Regions from separate parts of the Streptomyces sp. NPDC005483 genome, predicted to be linked through region 3. Evidence: riboswitches for the same ligand, from Rfam matches in the RefSeq annotation. Region 3 holds a riboswitch; each other region holds the start of a gene.

Region 1 (5,482 bases), on a different contig from region 3:
CGAACTCGTCGTCGGCTGAACCTCACCTGGGCGTGTGCGCCAGATAGGCCAGCACGGCCAGGACCCGCCGGTGGCCGCTGTCGCTCGGCGGCAGGCCCAGCTTGAGGAAGACGTTGCCGATGTGCTTGCTGACCGCGCGCTCGGTGACCACGAGAGTCTTCGCGATGGTGGTGTTGTCGTGCCCCTCGGCCATCAGCTTCAGCACCTCGCGCTCGCGCGGGGTGAGGGAGTCGAGCGGGGTGTCGCGACGGCGGGTCAGGAGCTCGGTGACGACCTCGGGATCGAGCGCGGTGCCGCCCGCCGCCACCCGCTCCAGCGCGTCGAGGAACTCGTCGACCCGGCCGACCCGGTCCTTCAGGAGGTAGCCGACCCCGCTGGAGCCGCCCGCCAGCAACTCGGCGGCGTACGACTCCTCGACGTACTGCGAGAGCACCAGCACCGGGAGTCCCGGGATCCGCTCCCGCCCTTCCAGGGCGGCCCGCAGCCCCTCGTCGCGGAACCCGGGCGGCATCCGCACGTCGAGCACGGCCACGTCCGGCCGGTGGTCGAGCAGGGCGGGCAGGATCTCCGGGCCGGTGCCGACGACGGCCACGACCTCGTGCCCGGAGGACGTCAGCAGGAGGACGAGCCCCTCTCTCAGGAGGGCGTTGTCCTCGGCGATCACCACACGCACGGCAGCTCCACATCGATCACGGTCGGGCCCCCGGCGGGGCTGGTCACTTCGAAGGTCCCGTCGAGCGCGGCGACCCTGCGCCGCATCCCGAGCAGCCCCGAGCCCGCGGACTCGTCGGCGCCGCCCCGGCCCTCGTCCCGCACCCGCACGGTCAGCCCGCGCCGGGTCCGGGCCAGCCGGACCTCGGCCCGGTCGGTACCGCTGTACTTGGCGACGTTGGTGAGCGACTCGGCCACCACGAAGTAGGCGGCCGCCTCCACCGCCGCGGGCGCCCGGGTGCCCGCGTCCAGACCGCCGTCGTCCACACGCACGGCCAGTCCGCTGCCGGCGGCGAGCGCCCGCACCGCGCCGACCAGACCCCGGTCGGTGAGGATCGGCGGGTGGATCCCGCGCACCACGTGCCGCAGCTCGGTCAGCGCCTGCTCGGCCTGCGACTGGGCGTCGTCCAGCAGCTTGCGGGCGGCGTCGGGGTCACGGTCGTAGGCCCGCTTGGCGAGGCCGATCCGCATCGACAGCGCCACCAGGTTGGCCTGGGCGCCGTCGTGCAGGTCCCGTTCGATGCGGCGCAGTTCGGCCTCGTGCGCGGCGATCGCGTCGGCCCGGGTCTCCTTCAGTTCCTCGACCCGCCGGGCCAGCCTGGCCTTCGGGGAGGGCATGAGCAGCACGGTCGACCAGCGGGCCTCGGTGTCCGCGAGCCGCACGATCAGCGGAAGGACGACGGGGTCGCGGCGCAGCGCCCCGGCCCACACACCGTCGACCACCAGGCCGAGGGGCCACAGCGGGAGGGCGAGGGCGAGGGCGAGGAGGGCGCCGTAGAGGTAGTAGGCGAGCATCCAGCGGAAGTCCCTGAGCGTGCCGGGGTCCCGCACCGAGATGCGCAGCCGCTCGCGGAGCGTGCCGGTCATCGGCGTGTACGCCTCGGGGATCTCCCTGCCCGTCCACAGAGTGGTCAGGTTCCGCTTGGCGCCGGCGATCCGCCGTATCAGCAGCACGGCCTCGGGCAGCAGCCAGCAGCCGACCACGGCGACCGTGCCCACGGCGGCGATCAGCAGCACCGTGATGAAGAGGTACACGCCGAAGCACATCGCCGCGGCCACGAAGAGATGCACGGTCGCCATCGCCGCACGCCGCACCGACTTCCACATGCGGCTCACGCTAGACGAACGACCCCCGGCGCACGGTGTAGCCCGCTACACCATCGGGGGCGGGGCGAGGCTCACTCCCCGTGGCCGTCCGCGGCGGCCCCTTGGTCCCGTACCCAGTTCCGGTGGGCGTTGGACCCCTCGCGGCCGGGAGAGAGTCTCAGGACGGCTCCGTCGTCGATCTGCTCCAGGCTCGTCACCACATAGGGAGAACCGGCCTGCACCGCCAGTCGGATGCTGCCGTTGCCGAACTCCGTCACCCGCAGCGTCCGGCCGCCGGACAGCGGGATGTCCCGCTTGCCGATCTCCACCGGTCGCTCATCGGCTGCCGCCATGGGCCCCTCCTCGTGCGCGTGAGGGGCGCCACGGTACGCCGCCGAGCGGGAAACCGGGCCTCCGGAACAACCCTGGCGCGAACCACCTCGCGGATGACGTATGCTGGTCACACAACGACGCGGGGTGGAGCAGCTCGGTAGCTCGCTGGGCTCATAACCCAGAGGTCGCAGGTTCAAATCCTGTCCCCGCTACTCAAGGCTCAGGGCCGGAGTCCATTCACTGGACTCCGGCCCTGAGTGTTTTCCCGGCCGTGTCACACGGTACGACGTCTTCGTGACGCCGGGTGAGTGAGTGACCGCCCTCCGCGCAAGAGCTGACATACCGTCAATGCCTGTGTGTTGCCTGAGGAAGGGCCAACTCGCCCGTTTTTCGCCGTTCATGGGCCGTAAGTCCAGCGGGATTTCGTTAATGATCAAGCGGAACAGCTTGGAATCGGGCCCCCGGGTCTATTAACGTTCGATAACGCAGCGCGGTCGTCCCAGCCGTCACAAGAGACGGCTCCGTGCTCACGCGCCGAATTCCGCAAGGGAACCGGGGAACCACCAACTTGGGGTGAATCGCTCGTACGCCGCCGTGGCAGCACGGCCGGTATACGCGCGTAGGAGACCTTCCTGCTCCGAACCCGTCAGCTAACCCGGTAGGCGAGAAGGAAGGAAAGGAGCGCGCCCACGTGGCGTCCAACCCGCCTGCCCCCGAGGCGCCGTACGTAAACAGCGACACCCTCGTGTACGGCGGTTACCGCGCCGACGACGAGGCCCCGCTCGGCGAGTGGAACCCCACCGCGGACTCCCTCGCTCCCGTACGAGGCCGGCATCGCGTCACCAAGCAGCGCGGCGGAGGATTCGCCCGTAGCTCCACCGTTCTCGGCGTCGGCGTCATAGCCGCCGTCAGCGCGGGCGGGATGGCCAGCGCCAACACCGGCAAGCCGCCGGTCTCCATCTCCATGCCCGACCTGGGCTCCGTGAGCTCGCTCATCTCGAACGACTCCGACACCGCCGCGGACGACACGAGCGCCTTCAGCAGCGTCGGCGCCACCACCGCCGACACCGCCCAGGGCACCTCGGACGCCGGTGAGGCGCTGCGCTCGCGCATCCTGGCCCAGGCCGAGGTGCAGCAGGACCAGATCGACACCAAGGCCGCCCAGGCCGTCGCGGACGCCGCCCAGAAGGAGGCCGACGCGGCCGCCGCCAAGGCGGAGAAGGACGCTCAGGAGAAGGCCGCCGCCGCGAAGAAGAAGGCGGAGGAGGAGGCCGCGAAGAAGGCCGAGGCCGCGCGCCTGGCCGAGCTCGCCAAGCAGTACACGCTGCCGACCTCGTCGTACACCATCACCGGGACCTTCGGTCAGGCCGGTTCGCTGTGGTCCTCCGGCTACCACACGGGCCTGGACTTCGCCGCCCCCACGGGCACGCTCATCAAGGCGATCCACAGCGGCACCATCACCCAGGCCGGCTGGGCCGGTTCCTACGGCTACCGCACGATCCTCACCCTCGACGACGGCACCGAGCTGTGGTTCTGCCACCAGTCCTCGATCAATGTCAGCGTCGGCCAGAAGGTCGGCACGGGTGACGTCATCGGCCGCGTGGGCGCCACGGGCAACGTGACCGGCGCGCACCTGCACCTGGAGGTCCACCCGGGCGGCTCGGCCGACGGCATCGACCCGATGACGTGGCTGCGCGGCAAGGGCCTCACCCCCTGACGTTCCCGCGAGTTCCCGCGAACTCCGGCAGCCCTGACGACGTCCCCCCGACGTCAGGGCTGCCGGTGCTTCGGAGCGGCTGATTCCGTTTGTTTACGAGGACTTTGCGGCCGTGGCGGAAGACCGGCGTCCGGCGCGGGCGTTGACGTATGGCATGACTTCTCTTCGCAAGCTCGGCTCCTCCGACCTCGAGGTCTTCCCGCTCTCCCTCGGCGGCAACGTCTTCGGCTGGACCGCCGACGAGGCCACGTCCTTCGCCGTCCTCGACGCGTACACCGCGGCCGGCGGCAACTTCGTCGACACGGCCGACTCGTACTCGTCGTGGGTCGACGGGAACTCCGGCGGCGAGTCCGAGACGATCATCGGCAGGTGGCTGGCGGCCCGCGGCCACCGCGACGACGTCGTCATCGCCACGAAGGTCAGCCAGCACCCCGACTTCCCGGGCCTGTCCGCCGCGAACATCAAGGCGGCGGCCGAGGCGTCGCTACGGCGCCTGGGCACCGACCACATCGACCTGTACTACACCCACTTCGACAAGCCCGAGACCCCCGTCGAGGAGATCATCGGCGCGCTGGACGAGCTGGTGAAGGCGGGCAAGGTGCGGGCGATCGGCGCCTCCAACATCTCCGCCGCGCGCCTCGCGGAGTCCCTCGCCTTCTCCGACGGCGAGGGCCTGGCGCGGTACGTCGCCCTCCAGCCCCACTACAACCTGGTCTCGCGCGACACGTACGAGGGTGAACTCGAGGCAGTCGCCGCCCGGGAGGGCCTGGCCGCCGTCCCGTACTACGCCCTCGCCTCCGGGTTCCTCACCGGCAAGTACCGCGCCGGTACGACGGTGGAGAGCCCCCGCCAGGCGGGCGCCGGCAAGCACCTGGAGACCGAACGCGGCCGGAAGGTCCTCGCAGCGCTCGACGACATCGCCGAATCCCACACCGTCCCGGTCGCCACGGTCGCCCTCGCCTGGCTCGCCGCCCAGCCGACGGTCGCGGCCCCGATCGCGTCCGCCCGCACCGTGGAACAGCTTCCCGCGCTGCTGGGAGTGGGCGATCTGGTGCTGACGGAGGAGGAGCTGGGACGCCTGGCGGAGGCGTCGGCCTGACCCTCCGGCACACCCCTCGACCGCTGCGTGGATCTACGTCCGTCTATGTCCGGTACGGGTTGTACGCGGGGTAGGGCACCGTCGGGTGGACCGGGGGCTGGACCGGGTGGACCGGGTGCGGGGGCTGGGCCGGGTATCCGTACACGCCGTACACCGGCCAGGGCGGCGCGGCCACCGGTACCGGCGGTGCCGTCGTCCGGGCCGCGTGGTCCAGCGCGGGACGCGCCACGTCCCGCCGTCGCCACAGCTCGTGCAGCAACTCCCGCTCCCGTACGACGAAGTCCGCGTTCGCCCGCCCGAGCCGCCCCCGGTGCCGTAGGAACGCCAAGGACGTCGCGTACGCCTCGTACTGCGAGACCGCCCGCGCCGCGGCCCGCCCGCCGAACTGCCGCCGCGCGTAGTCCCGTGCCACCCGCCGCGCCCGCATCGAGCCCAGCACATACGGCTCGGTCGGCGTCAGCCACCCCGCGACGGCGTACGCGGGCAGCTCCTCGCGCACGGTCTTCAGCTCCCGCTGCCGCGTCCAGATGACCAGC
Region 2 (5,482 bases), on a different contig from region 3:
TCGTTCCACGCGCGCGTGGCGAGCGTCGGGTCGTTCTTGCGCTGGGCCGCGTACGCGGTGATGCGCGAATGTGCGGCCGGGAGCGCCGACTTCCAGGTGGAGCCGGTGAGTTGACGCTTCTGGGCGTCGGTGGCGTTGTAGTACTGCGCGTAGTCGAGCCAGGCCGTTCGGAACTCCGGTTCCTCGTCGCCCAGCAACGAGACGATCTCGCTGTTCGTCTCGACGAGGCCGAACACGGCGCTGAGATGGGACACGTTCACGGCCGTGTCGGTCGCCACGGCGAACTTCCCGGTGTCGGCGTCGAGCAGACCAGCCCCCGTGAAGAAGCCATGGGGCTGTGCGGCGATGGTCCGCAGCGAGTTGACGAGCTTGGCCTTCGCCCTGGCCGCCCCCGGGCCGCCCCGCTCCCATTCCGTGAGCCAGGCTGCCGAGATCCCGCCCCAGTCGGTGCCGAAGCCGACCGACAGGGCGTGCCGGTCGCCGGGCTCGTAGCCGTCGGTGCGCACCTTGCGCTGCGGGTCGACCTCGAGGAACGTCAGCTCCACGTCGGCGAGTTCGCTCAGCAGGTCCCCGGTGCGCTCGTCGCCGGTGAGGTAGTAGTGGAAGCGACGGTTGGCGGCCGTGGAGATGCGGACCTGCTTTGCGCTGTCCGCCCAGTGCTGCACTCCGTGCCGGGTGCCGAGGCCCGCCCACTTGCCGAGGTGGTAGACGTCGACCTCGCCGGTGTGCCGGGTCATGGCCTCCGCGAACCGGAACACCTCGGCGGAGCCGGTCCGCAGGAAGTGGTACCAGAGCCAGAGGTCGGTGCCCAACTCCGAGTTGTCCCAGGCGAATCCGCCGATGTCGTAGCGCCAGACGTGCCGGTCGTTGTCGTAGGTGTGCTGGACGTCGCCGTAGTCGAGGAAGCCGTACCAGCGGCGTTCCTCGCGCTGGTCGCGGTAGTAGGCGAACAGGTCGTCGAGGTGGTCCTCGAGCACCGCGCGGGCCTTCGAGGAGCGGTCCACGGGCGCCCAGTCGCCGAAAACGCCTGCGGAGCGCAGCCGTTGGGGAGTGGCGGCGAGCAGCGGAGGTGCGGCCACGGCCTTCGCCTGGGCCGCCAGGACATCGGCGGGCGGGGTCTTCGCCACGGCCCAGAAGGTCAGTTCACTGGTGCGGGCGATGCCGTACGGGGTGCCGAAGCCCGGCTGGTAGTCCTCGTACGTGATCTCCAGGCCGCCGTCGGACTGTTCCTCGTAGGTGTCCTGACCGAGGCCGTCGTGGTAGAAGCGCAGGTCGAGGGGCTGGGCTTCGGGTGAGTAGAGCCAGAGGGTGACCTCGGCGGCCGCGGACTCGGCGCCGCGCACATCGAGTTGGGCGGGGTGCCGCTGCCAGAAGTCCCGCAGGCCGAAGGCGAGTCCGCCGCTCGCGCCGCCGGCGTATCCGAAGCCGGCCGCGCACTGTCCGGCCGCGGCCGGGATCCAGCCGTAGCCCGCCGTGGTGCGCTTGCGGATCTGGTAGCCGTCGGCGGTCGGCTGGGTGAGCGTGTAGTCGCCCCATCGCGGGATGTACGCCAGCCGGCTCGCCACCCGGGTGTCCCAGGTGGCGGTGTCCGGCAGCCGTTCGCCGGCGATCTGCGCGGCCCGCACCGCCGCGCCCGGGTCGCGCCGCAGCCCCGTGACTCCCTGGACGGCCTCGCTGAACAGGCCGCCGCCCGAGTCGGCGAACCGCACGTGGCGGTCGTAGGGCTGATCGCTCAGCGGCACGGTGAAGCGGACGCCGAGTCCGCGCAGGAAGTCACCCTGGTCGGAGCCGGGCCGCTGCTCGCCGTCCCAGACGAAGGTGTGCACCAGGCGGAAGGATTCCGCACCGGCGAAGAAGGCGAACCGCAGCACGAACGGCAGCCAGGCCCTGCCGCCGTGCCGGTGCCGCCCTTCGACCCGGATCACGGCACGGACGGGGCCGTCCTGCTCGACCGTGATCTTCTCGATCCGGCCCGCGAAGCTGTCGAGGTCCGCGCCCTCGCGCACGGAGTCCTGGCGCAGGGCCACCAGCCGTCCGTCGCGCGCGATCTCGGTCGTGCCGCGCCGGATGCCGCGTACGACGGTGTCGGAGCCCTTGGCCCCGAAGACGGCGGTGATCACGCCGGTCGACACCTCGATCCGGCCGCCGACGCCCCGGCCGACGGTGACCCGGTGGGCGGGCTCGGCCGGACTGCCCGCGCTCAGCAGATAGCCGTCGGCCCGCGGTGCGTCGGGGGCGATCGCGTGCGCGGTCCACTTCACCGAGCCGTCGGGCCAGTAGGCGGTGGGCCAGCTCTGGACCGGGACCTCGTCGCCGCCGGTGGTGGCGAGCCGGAACCGCTGCTCCGGGCGGTGGGTGCCGCGCGCCCACGGCACGCCCCAGGTGGCACCGGCGTGGGCGTCGGGCGGAGAGCCCTCCAGCCAGTGGAGCTCGGTGTCGTCGTCGTCGCCGGCCGCCGCGGCGGCGGTACGGGACTGGGCCCAGGAGAACTGGGTGAGGGCGGCCGCGGCTGCGGCGCCCTTGAAGACGGTGCGTCGGTCGACGCCGGACACGGTGACCTCCGAAGGTCGTAGAAAGCGCTTACGCGGCAACGGAGTTCACTCTGTCTCCACCCTCCCCTCCCTGTCGACGCCCTGAGCCCCCTCGCCACAAGAACGCAATGAAGTGATCATGAAGGGGCACACACTCACGCGTGGGAGTCGCTGACGAAACACCGAAGGCCGGACCCGGGGATCGGGGTCCGGCCTTCGGTGGCACAGGGGGGCGTCAGCCGACGGCGACACCCTTCGAGCGGAGGTAGGCGACCGGGTCCACGTCGGAGCCGTAGTCCGGCGTGGTGCGGATCTCGAAGTGCAGGTGCGGGCCGGTCACATTGCCGGTCGCGCCGGAGAGGCCGATCTGCTGACCCTCGGTCACGGTCTGACCGGCCGAGACGGAGAGCTGGGACAGGTGGGCGTACTGCGCGTAGTAGCCGTCGTTCAGCTTGATGACGACCTGGTTGCCGTAGGCGCCGCCCCAGCCCGCGGAGACGACCGTGCCCGCGGCCACGGCCTTGAGCGAGGTGCCGGTCGGGACGACGAAGTCGACGCCGGTGTGGTAGCCGCTGGACCACATGCTGCCCGCGACGCGGTAGCCCGTTCCGATGGTGGCGCCGCTGACCGGGAGGGTGTAGCCGCTGGAGCTGCTGGTCGTGTCGGAGCTCTGGGTGGCAGCCGTTGAATTCGAGGACGACTTCTTCGACTCCGCCTTCTCGGCCTTCGCCGAGGACGCCGAGGAGGAGGACCCGGTCTTCGCCGTGCTCGCCTTTGCCTTCTTGTCGATCGAGAGCTTCAGGCCCGGGTGGATCAGCGACGGGTCGTCGCCGATGGCCGCACGGTTGTCGGCGTAGAGCCTCTTCCAGCCACCCCTGACGTTCTGTTCATCGGCGATCTTCGAAAGATAGTCGCCGACCCGCACCGAATAGGTGCGCACCGTCGAGGTCTTCGCGGTGCTCTTCTCGGCAGCGGTCTTTTCGGCGGACTTCTGCGAGACCGGAATCGACTGAACGGCCTTTTCCGAAACGGACTGCGGGGTGGCGGCGTGAGCGCCGGTGGCGCCTATGAACGGCAGCGCGAGCGCGGCGCCTCCGGTTCCGGCGACGGCGATCGAGCGGGTGAAACGCTGGGACTTCGGACGGCGGTGCTTACCCTTCGCGGGCATGGCGAATTCCTCTCCGGCGCCTGCGAGGTGAGCTGTCGGGTGCGGGCTGGAGATGCCCGGCCGCGCCGAGACGCGGCTATACCCCAAGCCGTTCCGGAGACCGGAACAGGCGGTGATACCTGTGGGTCCCCCGCTCCTGCCGTGCACGGGTGAGTGAGTGTGGGGAATCCGTTCGGCGGCAGGATTGGGCGTCCGACCGGATCGGTGGCGAACGTAAACGAGCAAGACACAAAGGGACAAGTGAGAGGTTGCCCGGATATGCGTTTCCCTTGATCCCGAATGCGAATTACCGGTCACCCTGCGTGAATCGAGCACCCTCCACCCGCCCAAATCCCCTTGAGCGGCCTGCGAATTACGTGAACATGACGGGCGACGCACCGTCACGGATATGACGCTCCTCACGTCACGAATTCACAGGAACCCTCATCCCGGGCGGAGCTGGAAGGAGGCCATCAATTCGGACAGAAGCCCTATATGTGACGCAGTCGGATAACCGTCGCATCAAGGTCTCCACGCAAACCGGTACGGAGCCCGTGATGCAGCAATACGACCCCCCGGTGAACTTCGCCCGTTTCGGGGCATTCGTACGACGCCGCCGGGTCGAGCCCCCGCAGCCGCAGCGAGGGGACGGGCTCGCCGTACTTCTGTGCCTGAAGCCAGGCGAGGACGACGGTCTCGCCCCCGAGCACGTACTGCACCGCGCTCAGTCCGCCCCGCGGAGGCCGCAGCCGGTAGAGGTCGCCGCGCTGCACCAGGGGCCGGATCTCCTTGTAGAGACCCACCCACCGCCCGGCTTCGGCGAGCTCCTCATCGGTCCACTCCGAGAGGTCCCCACCCACTCCGAGCACTCCGGCCATCGCGCTCACGAACCGGAACCGCAGAGAGCTCACCCGTCCGTTGAGCTGGGTGTTGGGACTGTCGGTGACCCAGGCCGCCATCACGCGCGCGGGGTGGATCTGACTGAAGCCGTGCTGGATGGCGAGCCGGTCGAGGGGGTCGGTGTTGTCCGAGGTCCACACCTGGTCGGTACGGCCGAGCACCCCGAGGTCGATCCGGCCGCCACCCCCCGAGCAGGACTCGAAGGCCACGCCCGGGTGAGCCTCCCGCAACCGGTCCAGCAGGGCGTAGAAGCCGCGCACATGGTCGACCCACAGGCGCTGCGGGTAGGGCTCGCCGGGCCAGCCCGCGTCCGTGAAGCAGCGGTTGAAGTCCCACTTCACATAGTCGATCGGGGCCGAGGAGAGCAGGGTGTCGAGCTGCTCCCACAGATACTCCTGAACATCCTCGCGTGCGAGGTTCAGTACGAGTTGATTGCGGAACTCCGTCCGCTTTCGTCCCGCTTGGTACTGCACCCAGTCCGGGTGGGCACGGTACAGCTCGCTGTCCGGGTTGATCATCTCCGGCTCGACCCAGATGCCGAACTGCATGCCGAGCGCGCGCACGGAGTCACCGAGCGGCTTGAGGCCGGAGGGGAAGCGGTCGGGGTTGGGCGCCCAGTCGCCGAGCCCGGCCCGGTCACTGGTGCGGGCGCCGAACCAGCCGTCGTCGACCACGAACAGCTCGACGCCGATCGACGCGGCACGTCGGGCCAGGGTGAGCTGCTGCTCCTCGGAGATGTCGAAGTTCGTGGCCTCCCAGGAGTTGAACAGCACGGGTCGGTCCTGGTCCGCGTCCGGGATGACGTACGCCCGCTGGTAGGCGTGCCAGGCTCGGCTGGCGCCGCCGAAGCCTTCGTCGCTCCAGAGACCGGCGAAGAGGGGCGTCGTGAAGGACTCCCCGGCCG
Region 3 (5,482 bases):
GCGGCCGGACTCGCGGGCGCCGACGACGTGGTCGTCACGGTCACGCTGTCCAAGTCGCTCGGCAGCCAGGGCGGCGCCGTCCTCGGCCCCGCACGGGTTATCGAACACCTGGTCAACGCGGCACGGACGTTCATCTTCGACACCGGTCTGGCCCCCGCGTCGGCGGGAGCCGCCCTGGCGGCCCTGCGGCTGCTCGGCCGTGAGCCCGAGCGGGCCGCACGCGCGCGAGAGGTGGCGACCGGACTGCACGCACGCCTGACCGCCGCGGGTCTGGAAGCGGTGCGTCCGGACGCCGCGGTGGTCTCGGTGCGCGCACCGTCCCCGGAGGAGGCCCTTCAGTGGGCGGCCGACTGCCGTGCCGCCGGGCTCTTCGTGGGCTGTTTCCGGCCCCCTTCCGTGCCCGACGGGATCTCCCGGCTCAGGCTGACCGCCCGCGCGGACCTCTCCGAGGAACAGATCGAACGCGCTGTACGTGTGATCGGCGGAACACGACCATGAGTCGGCGTGACACGGCCGTGCGCCGGACGGACTGAAGCGGTCAGAACGCGCGGGTGAAGCCCGCCCAGCTCTCGGGGGAGAAGAGCAGCGCGGGTCCGTCCGGGTTCTTGGAGTCGCGTACGGCGAGCAGCCCGGCCCATGGCCCGGCCGACGGCCTCGCCGTCTCGACGCAGTTGTTCGCCCCGGTGCTGTAGCTGCTGCGCAGCCAGCGCACTTCGGGCAATCGGGTACTGGAGGTTACGTTCCGAGGCAGGGCAGACATGGTGCCTCCTTACGCGCCGTCACCCATCCCGGCGAGGTAATCCAACGAGTCCTCGGGCGAAAGGGCGTGGATCCGAAGGGTGTTGAAGGCCTCGGTGTAGGCCTGGAGGTCTTCTTTCCGCTCGAGATAGAGGCTACTCGTCAAGTGGTCGAGAACAACCACATCCAGATCAGAAGTGCGCGGAAATGAGAAGATTACGAAAGGCCCCGTGATACCCACATGCGCCCCGGCAGTGAACGGCAGCACCTGCAACCGCACCTGAGGCAGCCGTGCCGCCTCCAGAAGTCTCTCCAGCTGCCGGGCCATCACCTCGGGGCCGCCGACCTCCCGCCGCAACACCGCCTCGTCCAGGACGGCGCTCAACTTCAGAGGCGGCTGCGCGCGAAGGATGTCCTGGCGGGCCAGTCGGACCTCGACCAGGGCGTCGAGACGTTCGTCGTCGAGACCCTCCACCGCGGCCCGGGTCACCGCGCGGGCGTACTCGGGCGTCTGGAGCAGCCCCGGCACGACCGAGGTCTCCAGCGTGCGCATCGCGCTCGCCTGGGCCTCCAGACTGATGAAGTCCCGGTACGTCGGCGGCAGGACGCCGCGGTACGCGTGCCACCAGTGGTGCCGGCCGCCGTTCTCGTCGGAGCCCGCCAATACCAGCAACAGCTCCCGCAGATTCGCGTCCCCCACGCGATAGGCGTCGAGAAGTAACCGCACATCGGCCGGTTTCACCCCGCTGGCACCGGTCTCGATGCGGCTCACCTTCGACTGGTGCCAGCCCACGAGCCGGGCCGCTTCACCGCTGGTGAGCCCCGCACTCGCGCGCAACGCACGCAGTTCGGCGCCCAGTTTCCGCCGGCGCACCGCGGGGCCGTGCTGCATGGCGCTACTCCTTACTCCTTACGAGCCGCCCAAATACGGTCTCGCGTCGCAGAGTTCACCGCTTCGAGCGACAGATATATGCACATCTCGGTGGATCGGCACCCGTCACAGGCCCGGTGATGGCACTCTGGCGATGAACCACCAGTCCGGGACCGTACTCGAACCATCCGCACCGTGTCGGACTCCGGTCCTGTCGGAAAGGGACGACGTCGCCATGGCAGACCACCTGGAAGCATCCGTCACTCTGCCGAGCGAACCCGCCTCGGTCTCCGCGGCCCGCACCTACGTCCTGAGCACACTCGCGGAGTGGGGGCTGCCGCCCACCACGGACGCCGCCGAGACCGTCCGGCTCATCGTCTCCGAACTCGCCACCAACGCCGTACAGCACACCTTCGGGCAGTCACCCACCTTCACGGTGGACATCGAGCTGGACCGCGACGAACAACTGCGCATCGGGGTCACCGACAGCCATCCCCGCTTCCCCAAGCGGCTGCCGGCCGCGGTCCAGCAGGACAACGGGCGGGGGATGGTGATCATCCGCTGGCTCGCCGCCGAGTACGGCGGCCGACTGAGAGTCATGCCCACCCGGGAAGGCGGTAAGACCGTCTCCATCGAACTCCCGTGGGCGGTGCCGGCCGAGCCGGTCACAGCGGCGGGGCAGCAGGAGCCGTGAGAGGCGTCAGACCGGCCGCGGGCGGCCCGGGGCGCCGAAGGGGTCAGCGAAGGCGCGCGGACGGTTCTCGGGGTGATGTTCCTGGCCGGGCCGTGGCTCGCGGGATCACCTCGCGCCTCGCCGACGCAGGCGTGGAGTGCGACTGCGCCGCCTTCCGTTCCTCGGCGAGTCCCGCCCGCCGGACCAGCCGGGGGAGCAGGCCCCACAGGCCCAGGCACACGAGCAGGGTCGCCGCGCCCGCGGCCACTCCGCCGGCCCGGCCCGTCGTCACGTCCACCACGAGCAGCACCGATCCCGTGAACGCGAGCACCAGAACCCCCATGCCGACCGTCGCGAGCCGGGAGGAGACCTGCACGATCCGGGCCTTGGCGCCGCGCTGGAAGAGCGAGCGGTGCAGGGCCGCCGGTGCGGTGAACAGGGCCGCCGCGACGACCGCCAGCAGCAGCGTGGTGACGTACGTGGCGCGCTGGAAGGTGTCGAGGGACGGGAAGCGCTGGGTGAAGGCCAGGGTCAGCAGAAAGGCGAAGAGTATCTGCACCCCGGTCTGGGTCACGCGCAGTTCCTGGAGCAGCTCGCCGAAGTTGCGGTCGGCGCGCTCCAGCGGGGTCTCGTTGCGGGCGGTGCACGGGCGGTGGTCGGCCATGGCGTCACGGGTAACCATCTGGGCCCGTGTCACGCGTCCCGGGAGACCCGAGGGGGCGGTGGCAGGTCAGGTCGCCGCCGCCCCCTCGGGACGTCACTTGACCCGGCCGTACCAGACGCTCTTCGTCCAGATCTTCTGCAGCCTCACCACGTCCCCGGTCTTCGGGGCGTGCCAGATCTTTCCCTTCCCGGCGTAGATGCCGACGTGGTAGACGTTCGAACCCGAGTGGAAGAACACCAGGTCGCCGGCCTTGCGGCTGCCCGCGCCGATGTGGCGGGTCTTGTTGTACTGCTGGGCCGCCGTGCGCGGGAGCTTCTTGCCCGCCTTCTTGAACGAGTACAGCGTGAGCCCTGAGCAGTCGAAGCGGCGGGGCCCGGTGGCGCCGTACTTGTACGGCGAACCCTTCTTGGAGGCCGCTACCTTGAGCGCCTGCGTCGCCGGTGTCGAGGCGGCGGCGTCGGCTGCGACGCCCGGGATCACGACGGAGCCGCCCACAGCGGCGATGGCGAAGGCCGAGGCCGTACCGGCTCGGACCATCAGCGACGGGACACGATTGAGCGCAGTCATGCGCAACCCTTCGTCAGCCGCCTGTGAAGGATGACCTGTCGGATTCGGGCTGGCGAAGTTGCCCGGCCGCTGACGCGGCTTCACCCCAAGGGATGCTCGGCCCGGTCATGACGTGACCGTTCCGGCGACCCGTCGTGCTTGGGTCCTCCACTCCTGCCGATCCACTCCTGTCGACCGGTCATCCGGGCGGCGGCAGGACTCGGCGTCCGCCCGGATCGCCCCGCCGCTGCGGCGGGGGCTTGTCGTCAGTCAGGGATCTTGGCGCACGGATGTCCCAAAAACCCAATGGAACCGGGGGTTTGTGTTGTTACTCACCACTCACCCGTTCGGGTGGACACCTGAGCGCTCGAAGGGGCGTCCAGGGGTCCGCAGCCTCCTCGACCAGCACAGAAACTCCTCATTCCCCTCCTGAACCACGCGCGTTGCGCAACCTGGACGGTCGCGAAAAAGGAGCCGCGCCTCCTGCAAACGGCGGTACGTCTTTTGGTCCGTTTCAACCGCGCCCCGGACGCACCGCCAGACCCGTGGAACGTCCGGAAACACTGCCGGTGCGTCAGTCGCCGGGCTCGGGCGGCACGGTGACCCTGGCCGTACGCCGCTCTCCGTCCAGGACCCGCAGGGCCCGTGCCAGCGTCGCGGCGTGCAGTTCACGCTCACCCCGGCCGTGCATCAGCACCAGCGCGTCGCGCAGCTCGGCCGCCCTGCTCACCAGTGCCTGCGCCGCGCGCAGTCCGCCGTAGGTGTCCTCGTGCCGGGCCGGGTTGATCCGGCCCAGCAGGTCGACCACGTCGAGATAACGGTCGATCAGCTCGCCCTCGGCGCGGGTCAGCGCGGGCAGCGGTGGCAGGTCCGGCACCATCGAGGCCTCACCTCGCGCCCGGAGCGGTGCGCGCGGACTTGCGGCTCGGGACGATCGCGTCCGCCAGGCCGTAGTCCAGGGCGCCCTGCGCGTCCAGGATCTTGTCCCGCTCGATGTCTGCGCTCACCTGCTCGGGACTGCGCCCGGTGTGCCGGACCAGCATCTCCTCCAGGCAGCCCCGCACCCGGATCAACTCCGCGGCCTGGATGGCCAGATCGCTGGCCTGTCCCTGCACGGGCTCGCTCAGCCCGGGCTGGTGGATCACCACCCGGGCACCCGGCAGCACGGACCGCTTGCCCGGGGTGCCCGCCGCCAGCAGCACCGCCGCGGAGGAGCCGGCCTGCCCGAGACACGTCGTCTCCACGTCGCAACTGACGTACTGCATCGTGTCGTAGATCGCCGACATCGCGCTGAACGAGCCGCCGGGGGAGTTGATGTACAGCGCGATGTCCCGGTCCGGGTCCTGGTACTCGAGGTACATGAACTGCGCCATCAGGTCGTTCGCCGAGGTGTCGTCGATCTGCGTCCCGAGGAAGACGATCCGCTCCTCCAGCAGCTTGGAGTACGGATCCATCGTCTTCTGCCCGAAGCTCGTGCGCTCGTGGAACTCGGGCAGGACGTAACGGGCGGTCGGTCGGGTCATGGCGTACCCCTCCTCGTTGCGGACAGCTGTCTGTAAAAAATGTACAGGACGTACGTGGCGTTCGATAGGAGCGGATTTTAACGATCAAGCTAAATGCCCAGGTCGGAGGGGATTTATGGCTCACCGTGGGGGCTCGTGTCTCACATTCCTGTCACCGTTTGACGGTTCTTTGGCGGGAGCGTTGTCGCCGTTGCATTCGGCGATTAGCCAGTGGTCCTCCCTACGGCAACCCTGATCTGCGCGTTTGTCGCGACTCGCTGCGGTATGAGCGTCCGTCAGTGGGTGTGGACGGCCCGGCCCTTAACTGTCGTGCGTCAGTTGACCAACTGGATCGGACCTGACGCACGGCCAGGTGATCGAGGTACTGGTGGCGGAGCTGGTGTATTGACGGATCTCGCCGGTGTCTTGTTGGGGGCTTCGGCGATCAGCGGCGTTGTCGCGTCCGGCCGGTGGCAGCAAAGCGTCTC
Region 4 (5,482 bases), on a different contig from region 3:
TCCTCTTTCCTGGTCGCTCGCCTACGGGTCGCTCACGTCGACCCTTTGGCTCACTCTTGCTGAAGCGTGAACGGGATCTGACGCGGACCATTGTGGACCGCGGCACTGACAGTCCGGGCCAGGGCCCGGCTGAGCCGCCCTGCCCGGCGGCCACCGAGCCACCCGGCCCGGCGATCGCACAGCGCCCCGCTCACGGTTGCCCGCAGGCTACGCGATCCGCTGTGGGCGTACGCGCCCCGGGAACTTCACCGAGGGTCCGCACGCTTGCATACAGTGGCAGGACCGGCAGGAAAACCGCGGTTTCCACGACCGCGACCGCGATCGAAGGGACGTACATGCCCATGGGTCACACGGCCACAGACCAGGCAGGCACCGGGGGCCTGACAGCGACCGAGCACCGCCTGGCCAACGGCCTGCGCGTGGTGCTCTCCGAGGACCACCTGACCCCGGTCGCGGCGGTGTGCCTCTGGTACGACGTCGGCTCGCGCCACGAGGTCAAGGGGCGTACCGGCCTTGCTCACCTTTTCGAGCACCTGATGTTCCAGGGCTCGAAGCAGGTGCACGGCAACGGGCACTTCGAGCTCGTCCAGGGCGCGGGCGGCTCGCTCAACGGCACCACCAGCTTCGAGCGCACCAACTACTTCGAGACCATGCCGACCCACCAGCTGGAGCTCGCGCTCTGGCTGGAGGCCGACCGCATGGGCTCGCTCCTGGCCGCCCTCGACGACGAGTCGATGGAGAACCAGCGCGACGTCGTCAAGAACGAGCGCAGGCAGCGCTACGACAACGTCCCCTACGGCACCGCGTTCGAGAAGCTGACCGCGCTCGCCTACCCGGAGGGCCACCCCTACCACCACACCCCGATCGGCTCGATGGCCGATCTGGACGCGGCCACGCTGGAGGACGCGCGCGCGTTCTTCCGCACGTACTACGCCCCCAACAACGCCGTCCTGTCGGTCGTCGGCGACATCGACCCGGAGCAGACGCTCGCCTGGATCGAGAGGTACTTCGGCTCCATCCCCTCGCACGACGGCAAGCCCGCGCCCCGCGACGGCTCCCTGCCCGAGATCATCGGTGAGCAGTTGCGCGAGGTCGTCGAGGAGGAGGTCCCCGCGCGCGCCTTGATGGCCGCCTACCGGCTGCCGCACGACGGGACCCGCGAGGCGGACGCGGCCGACCTCGCCCTGACCGTTCTCGGCGGCGGCGAGTCCTCCCGCCTCTACAACCGGCTCGTACGGCGCGACCGTACGGCCGTCGCGGCCGGCTTCGGCCTGCTGCGCCTGGCCGGTGCGCCCTCGCTGGGCTGGCTCGACGTGAAGACCTCCGGCGATGTCGAGGTGCCGGTCATCGAGACCGCCATCGACGAGGAGCTCGCGCGGTTCGCCGAGGAGGGCCCCACGGCCGAGGAGATGGAGCGCGCCCAGGCCCAGTTGGAGCGCGAGTGGCTGGACCGGCTCGGCACCGTCGCGGGCCGCGCCGACGAACTGTGCCGTTTCGCCGTCCTGTTCGGCGACCCGCAGCTCGCCCTGACCGCCGTACAACGCGTCCTGGAGGTGAGCGCCGAGGAGGTGCGGGAGGTCGCCAAGGCCAAGCTGCGCCCCGACAACCGCGCGGTGCTCGTCTACGAGCCCACCGCCCCGGCCGAGATCGCCGACAGCGCCGAGGAAGCCGCCGAGGACCCGCAAGCCGCGGCGACCGTAGAAGCCAGCGACGACAACGAGGAGGCGGCCAAGTGACCGAGCTCGCCGCGATGGAATTCCACCCGCAGCCGCAGGCGGGCGAGCCCAAGGTCTGGGCCTTCCCCGCCCCCGAGCGCGGGACGCTGGACAACGGCCTCACCCTGCTGCGCTGCCACCGCCCCGGCCAGCAGGTCGTCGCCGTCGAGGTGCTCCTGGACGCGCCCCTGGACGCCGAGCCGGCCGGCCTGGACGGTGTCGCCACGATCATGGCGCGCGCGTTCTCCGAGGGCACCGACAAGCACTCCGCCGAGGAGTTCGCCGCCGAGCTGGAGCGCTGCGGCGCCACCCTCGACGCGCACGCCGACCACCCTGGCGTCCGCCTCAGCCTCGAAGTGCCCGCCTCCCGCCTCGCCAAGGCGCTCGGACTGCTCGCCGACGCGCTCAGGGCACCCGCGTTCGCGGACAGCGAGGTCGAGCGGCTCGTCCGCAACCGCCTCGACGAGATCCCGCACGAGCTGGCCAACCCGTCCCGCCGCGCCGCCAAGGAGCTCTCCCGGGAGCTGTTCCCGGCGGACTCGCGCATGTCGCGCCCGCGCCAGGGCACCGGGGAGACCGTCGAGAACATCGACTCCGCGGCCGTACGCGCCTTCTACGAGAAGCACGTGCGGCCCGCCACCGCGACCGCCGTGGTCGTCGGCGACCTCACCGACATCGACCTGGACGCGCTGCTCGCCGACACCCTGGGCTCCTGGACCGGCTCCACGGCTCAGCCGCGCCCGGTACCGCCGGTGACCGCCGACGACACCGGCCGGGTCGTCATCGTGGACCGCCCCGGCGCCGTCCAGACGCAGCTGCTGATCGGCCGCGTCGGCGCCGACCGGCACGCACGCGTGTGGCCCGCGCAGGTGCTCGGCACGTACTGCCTCGGCGGCACCCTCACCTCCCGCCTGGACCGCGTCCTGCGCGAGGAGAAGGGCTACACCTACGGCGTACGGTCGTTCGGCCAGGTCCTCAGGTCCGCCCCGGACGGCTCGGGCGCCGCGATGCTCGCCATCAGCGGCTCGGTCGACACCCCGAACACCGGTCCCGCGCTGGACGACCTGTGGAAGGTGCTGCGCACGCTCGCCGAGGGCGGACTCACCGACGCCGAACGGGACGTCGCCGTACAGAACCTCGTCGGTGTGGCGCCGCTCAAGTACGAGACCGCGGCGGCCGTCGCGAGCACACTGGCCGACCAGGTCGAGCAGCACCTGCCCGACGACTACCAGGCGACCCTGTACCAGCAACTCGCCGCGACCGGCACCGTCGAGGCCACCGCCGCGGTCGTGAACGCCTTCCCGGTGGACCGGCTGGTGACGATCCTGGTCGGTGACGCGGCCGCCATCAAGGAGCCCGTCGAGGCCCTCGGCATCGGCGAAGTCAAGGTCGTGACGGCCGAGTAGACGAACCCTGACTCGAAGGGGCCCTGGTGACACGAGTGTCGCCAGGGCCCCTTCGACACCCAGATCTCTTAGATGTCCGAATTGGGCAGGAGGTTGCCTGTCTGCCCTGTGGGATGCGCTACAAACACCCCGATCGGTTTGGGGATTGAAAGTGGCCCCGCTTAGCGTCCTCTGGGCTGTCCGTCAGGCACCGAGCCGCGCCCGCGGCACCGGACAGTCATCGCCGAGTCCCCGCATGGCGCGAGCCAGGGGAGCCGGGGACCCACCAAGTCCCTGGGGTGAATCGGACGCCCGCGCACCGCGAGGGGGTCCGTAGGAGACCTTCCTGCTCCGAACCCGTCAGCTAACCCGGTAGGCGAGAAGGAAGGAAAGGACCAGCCACCACATGGCGTTCACCTGCGCCACCGGGAAGCACCGTCGTCCCAGCCGCATCAAGCGCACCACCGCCCGCGCGGCAGGCGTCGCGGCCCTCGCCACCACCGGCGTCATCGGCACCCTCGCCGCCCCGGCGCTCGCCGCCGACAACTCCGTCGAGCAGACCGGCCTGATGCCGGTCGTCAGCGTCGGCGACTCCCTCGCGGACCAGCTCGACGCCCAGGCCGAGGCCCAGGCGCAGGCCGCCGCGCAGAAGAAGGCGGCGGCGGAGGCCAAGCGCAAGGCCGAGGCGCGCGCCAAGGAGATACGCGAGGCCAAGGAGCGCGCCGCCCGCGAGGCCGAGCGCAAGCGCCTCAACGCCTTCGTCGCCCCGATCTCCGGCTCCTACATCTCCACCGGCTACAAGAGCGGCGGCTCCCTGTGGTCGTCCGGCAGCCACACCGGTGTCGACTTCCACGCCGCCAGCGGCACCTCCGTGCACGCGGTCGGCCGCGGCACCGTCGTCGAGGCCGGCTGGGGCGGGGCGTACGGCAACAACATCGTGATCAGGATGGCCGACGGCACGTACACCCAGTACGGCCACCTGTCGTCCATCGGCGTCTCGGTCGGCCAGTCGGTCACCCCCGGCCAGCAGATCGGGCTGTCCGGCGCGACCGGCAACACCACCGGGCCGCACCTGCACTTCGAGGCGCGCACCACCCCCGAGTACGGCTCGGACATCGACCCCGTCGCGTACCTGCGCTCGCACGGCGTGAACGTCTGACGACCCACCGCGCGATCCTGGCGAGGCCCCGGCTCTTCCGAGCCGGGGTTTCGTCGTTTCCAGCGCCCCGTTGTCCAAAAAATATCCCTGGATTCCGGTCCGCCGTCGGAAATTCCCGCTCATTGCAATAGAGTCACTGAACACACGTCAATCGGCGACGTTTCACGGGGATTAAGACGGAGGTCGGACATGCGTATTCCGGCGCACTCGGTATGCACGGCGATCCGCGACGACATCGTCGCCGGTGTCCACGAGCGCGGGAGCCGGCTCACCGAGGAACTGCTCGCCCGCCGCTACGGGGTCTCCCGCGTCCCGGTCCGCGAGGCCCTGCGCACCCTGGAGGCCGAGGGCTTCGTGGTGACGCGGCGGCACGCGGGCGCGTGCGTGGCCGAACCGACCGAGCAGGAGGGCGCCGACCTCCTGGAGATGCGCATGCTCCTGGAACCGCTCGGCGCCTCCCGGGCCGCCCAGCGGCGCACCGAGGCCCATCTGAAGGTGCTGCGCGGCCTGGTCAGGCTGGGCCAGGAGCGTGCCAGGCGGGGCAACAGCGACGATCTGCGCTCCTTGGGGGGCTGGTTCCACGAGACGCTCGCGCAAGCCTCCGGCAGCCCGGCGCTGACCTCGATGCTGACCCAGCTGCGGCACAAGATCGCGTGGATGTACGTCGTGGACGCGCCCGCCGACCCCGTGGAGTCCTGGGTCGAGCACGGCGCGATCGTGGACGCGGTGGCACGCGGGGACGGCGAGCGCGCGCGGGCGATCACGGCGCTGCACACCGAGCGCTCGGGCGCGGTGCACCGGCTGCGGTTCGTTTCCGGGCAGGACCGCGCGGACCGTGTGAGGACCTCGCAACATCCTGTAAACGTGACGGGTGTGCGGCATTAACACGGGCACCGTATACAAAGAGGGAGTAATTCGCGGGGGACTATTTCTGCTGCCCGCGGAAGGGAAATGCGAAGGGCCCGCCCGATAATTCGGACGAGCCCTTCGATGCTTTTCAGGGCACCTTTGCTCAGACGGTCTCGGGAAGCTCCTCGAGACCCTCGGCGACCAGCTTCGCGAGCCGGTCGAGGGCCGCGTCCGCGCCCTCGGCGTCGGAGGCGAGGACGATCTCCTCGCCGCCCTGCGCGCCCAGGCCGAGAACGGCCAGCATGGAGGCCGCGTTGACGGGGTTGCCGTCGGCCTTGGCGATCGTCACCGGGATACCTGCGGCCGTGGTGGCC

What was found. A riboswitch is a leader RNA that binds a small molecule or an ion and turns the genes downstream of it on or off. The one in region 3 is predicted to bind cyclic di-AMP.
Positions count from the first base shown of each region.
Region 1: another riboswitch for cyclic di-AMP. It lies ahead of ABZT06_RS40140 (M23 family metallopeptidase); the one in region 3 lies ahead of ABZT06_RS44010 (C40 family peptidase).
Region 2: another riboswitch for cyclic di-AMP. It lies ahead of ABZT06_RS00910 (M23 family metallopeptidase); the one in region 3 lies ahead of ABZT06_RS44010 (C40 family peptidase).
Region 4: another riboswitch for cyclic di-AMP. It lies ahead of ABZT06_RS03910 (M23 family metallopeptidase); the one in region 3 lies ahead of ABZT06_RS44010 (C40 family peptidase).

Region 1 covers NZ_JBEXEA010000033.1:20,965-26,446, reverse strand. The annotation lists gene ribA (GTP cyclohydrolase II) at 1-19, shown strand, start outside; gene ABZT06_RS40160 (response regulator transcription factor) at 23-673, opposite strand; gene ABZT06_RS40155 (histidine kinase) at 661-1,818, opposite strand; gene ABZT06_RS40150 (hypothetical protein) at 1,890-2,150, opposite strand; tRNA gene ABZT06_RS40145 (tRNA-Met) at 2,269-2,342, shown strand; cyclic di-AMP (ydaO/yuaA leader) riboswitch at 2,653-2,810, shown strand; gene ABZT06_RS40140 (M23 family metallopeptidase) at 2,822-3,847, shown strand; gene ABZT06_RS40135 (aldo/keto reductase) at 4,002-4,946, shown strand; gene ABZT06_RS40130 (PrsW family intramembrane metalloprotease) at 4,990-5,482, opposite strand, start outside.
Region 2 covers NZ_JBEXEA010000001.1:201,730-207,211, reverse strand. The annotation lists gene ABZT06_RS00915 (Tat pathway signal sequence domain protein) at 1-2,552, opposite strand, end outside; gene ABZT06_RS00910 (M23 family metallopeptidase) at 2,767-3,699, opposite strand; cyclic di-AMP (ydaO/yuaA leader) riboswitch at 3,704-3,861, opposite strand; gene ABZT06_RS00905 (alpha-galactosidase) at 4,170-5,482, opposite strand, start outside.
Region 3 covers NZ_JBEXEA010000044.1:53,827-59,308, forward strand. The annotation lists gene ABZT06_RS43985 (8-amino-7-oxononanoate synthase) at 1-498, shown strand, start outside; gene ABZT06_RS43990 (DUF397 domain-containing protein) at 539-760, opposite strand; gene ABZT06_RS43995 (helix-turn-helix transcriptional regulator) at 770-1,630, opposite strand; gene ABZT06_RS44000 (ATP-binding protein) at 1,845-2,303, shown strand; gene ABZT06_RS44005 (DUF6328 family protein) at 2,347-2,946, opposite strand; gene ABZT06_RS44010 (C40 family peptidase) at 3,040-3,513, opposite strand; cyclic di-AMP (ydaO/yuaA leader) riboswitch at 3,517-3,728, opposite strand; gene ABZT06_RS44015 (hypothetical protein) at 4,067-4,372, opposite strand; gene ABZT06_RS44020 (ATP-dependent Clp protease proteolytic subunit) at 4,380-5,015, opposite strand; gene ABZT06_RS44025 (hypothetical protein) at 5,400-5,482, shown strand, end outside.
Region 4 covers NZ_JBEXEA010000002.1:125,513-130,994, forward strand. The annotation lists gene ABZT06_RS03900 (pitrilysin family protein) at 342-1,736, shown strand; gene ABZT06_RS03905 (pitrilysin family protein) at 1,733-3,121, shown strand; cyclic di-AMP (ydaO/yuaA leader) riboswitch at 3,333-3,493, shown strand; gene ABZT06_RS03910 (M23 family metallopeptidase) at 3,507-4,259, shown strand; gene ABZT06_RS03915 (GntR family transcriptional regulator) at 4,449-5,144, shown strand; gene ABZT06_RS03920 (HPr family phosphocarrier protein) at 5,272-5,482, opposite strand, start outside.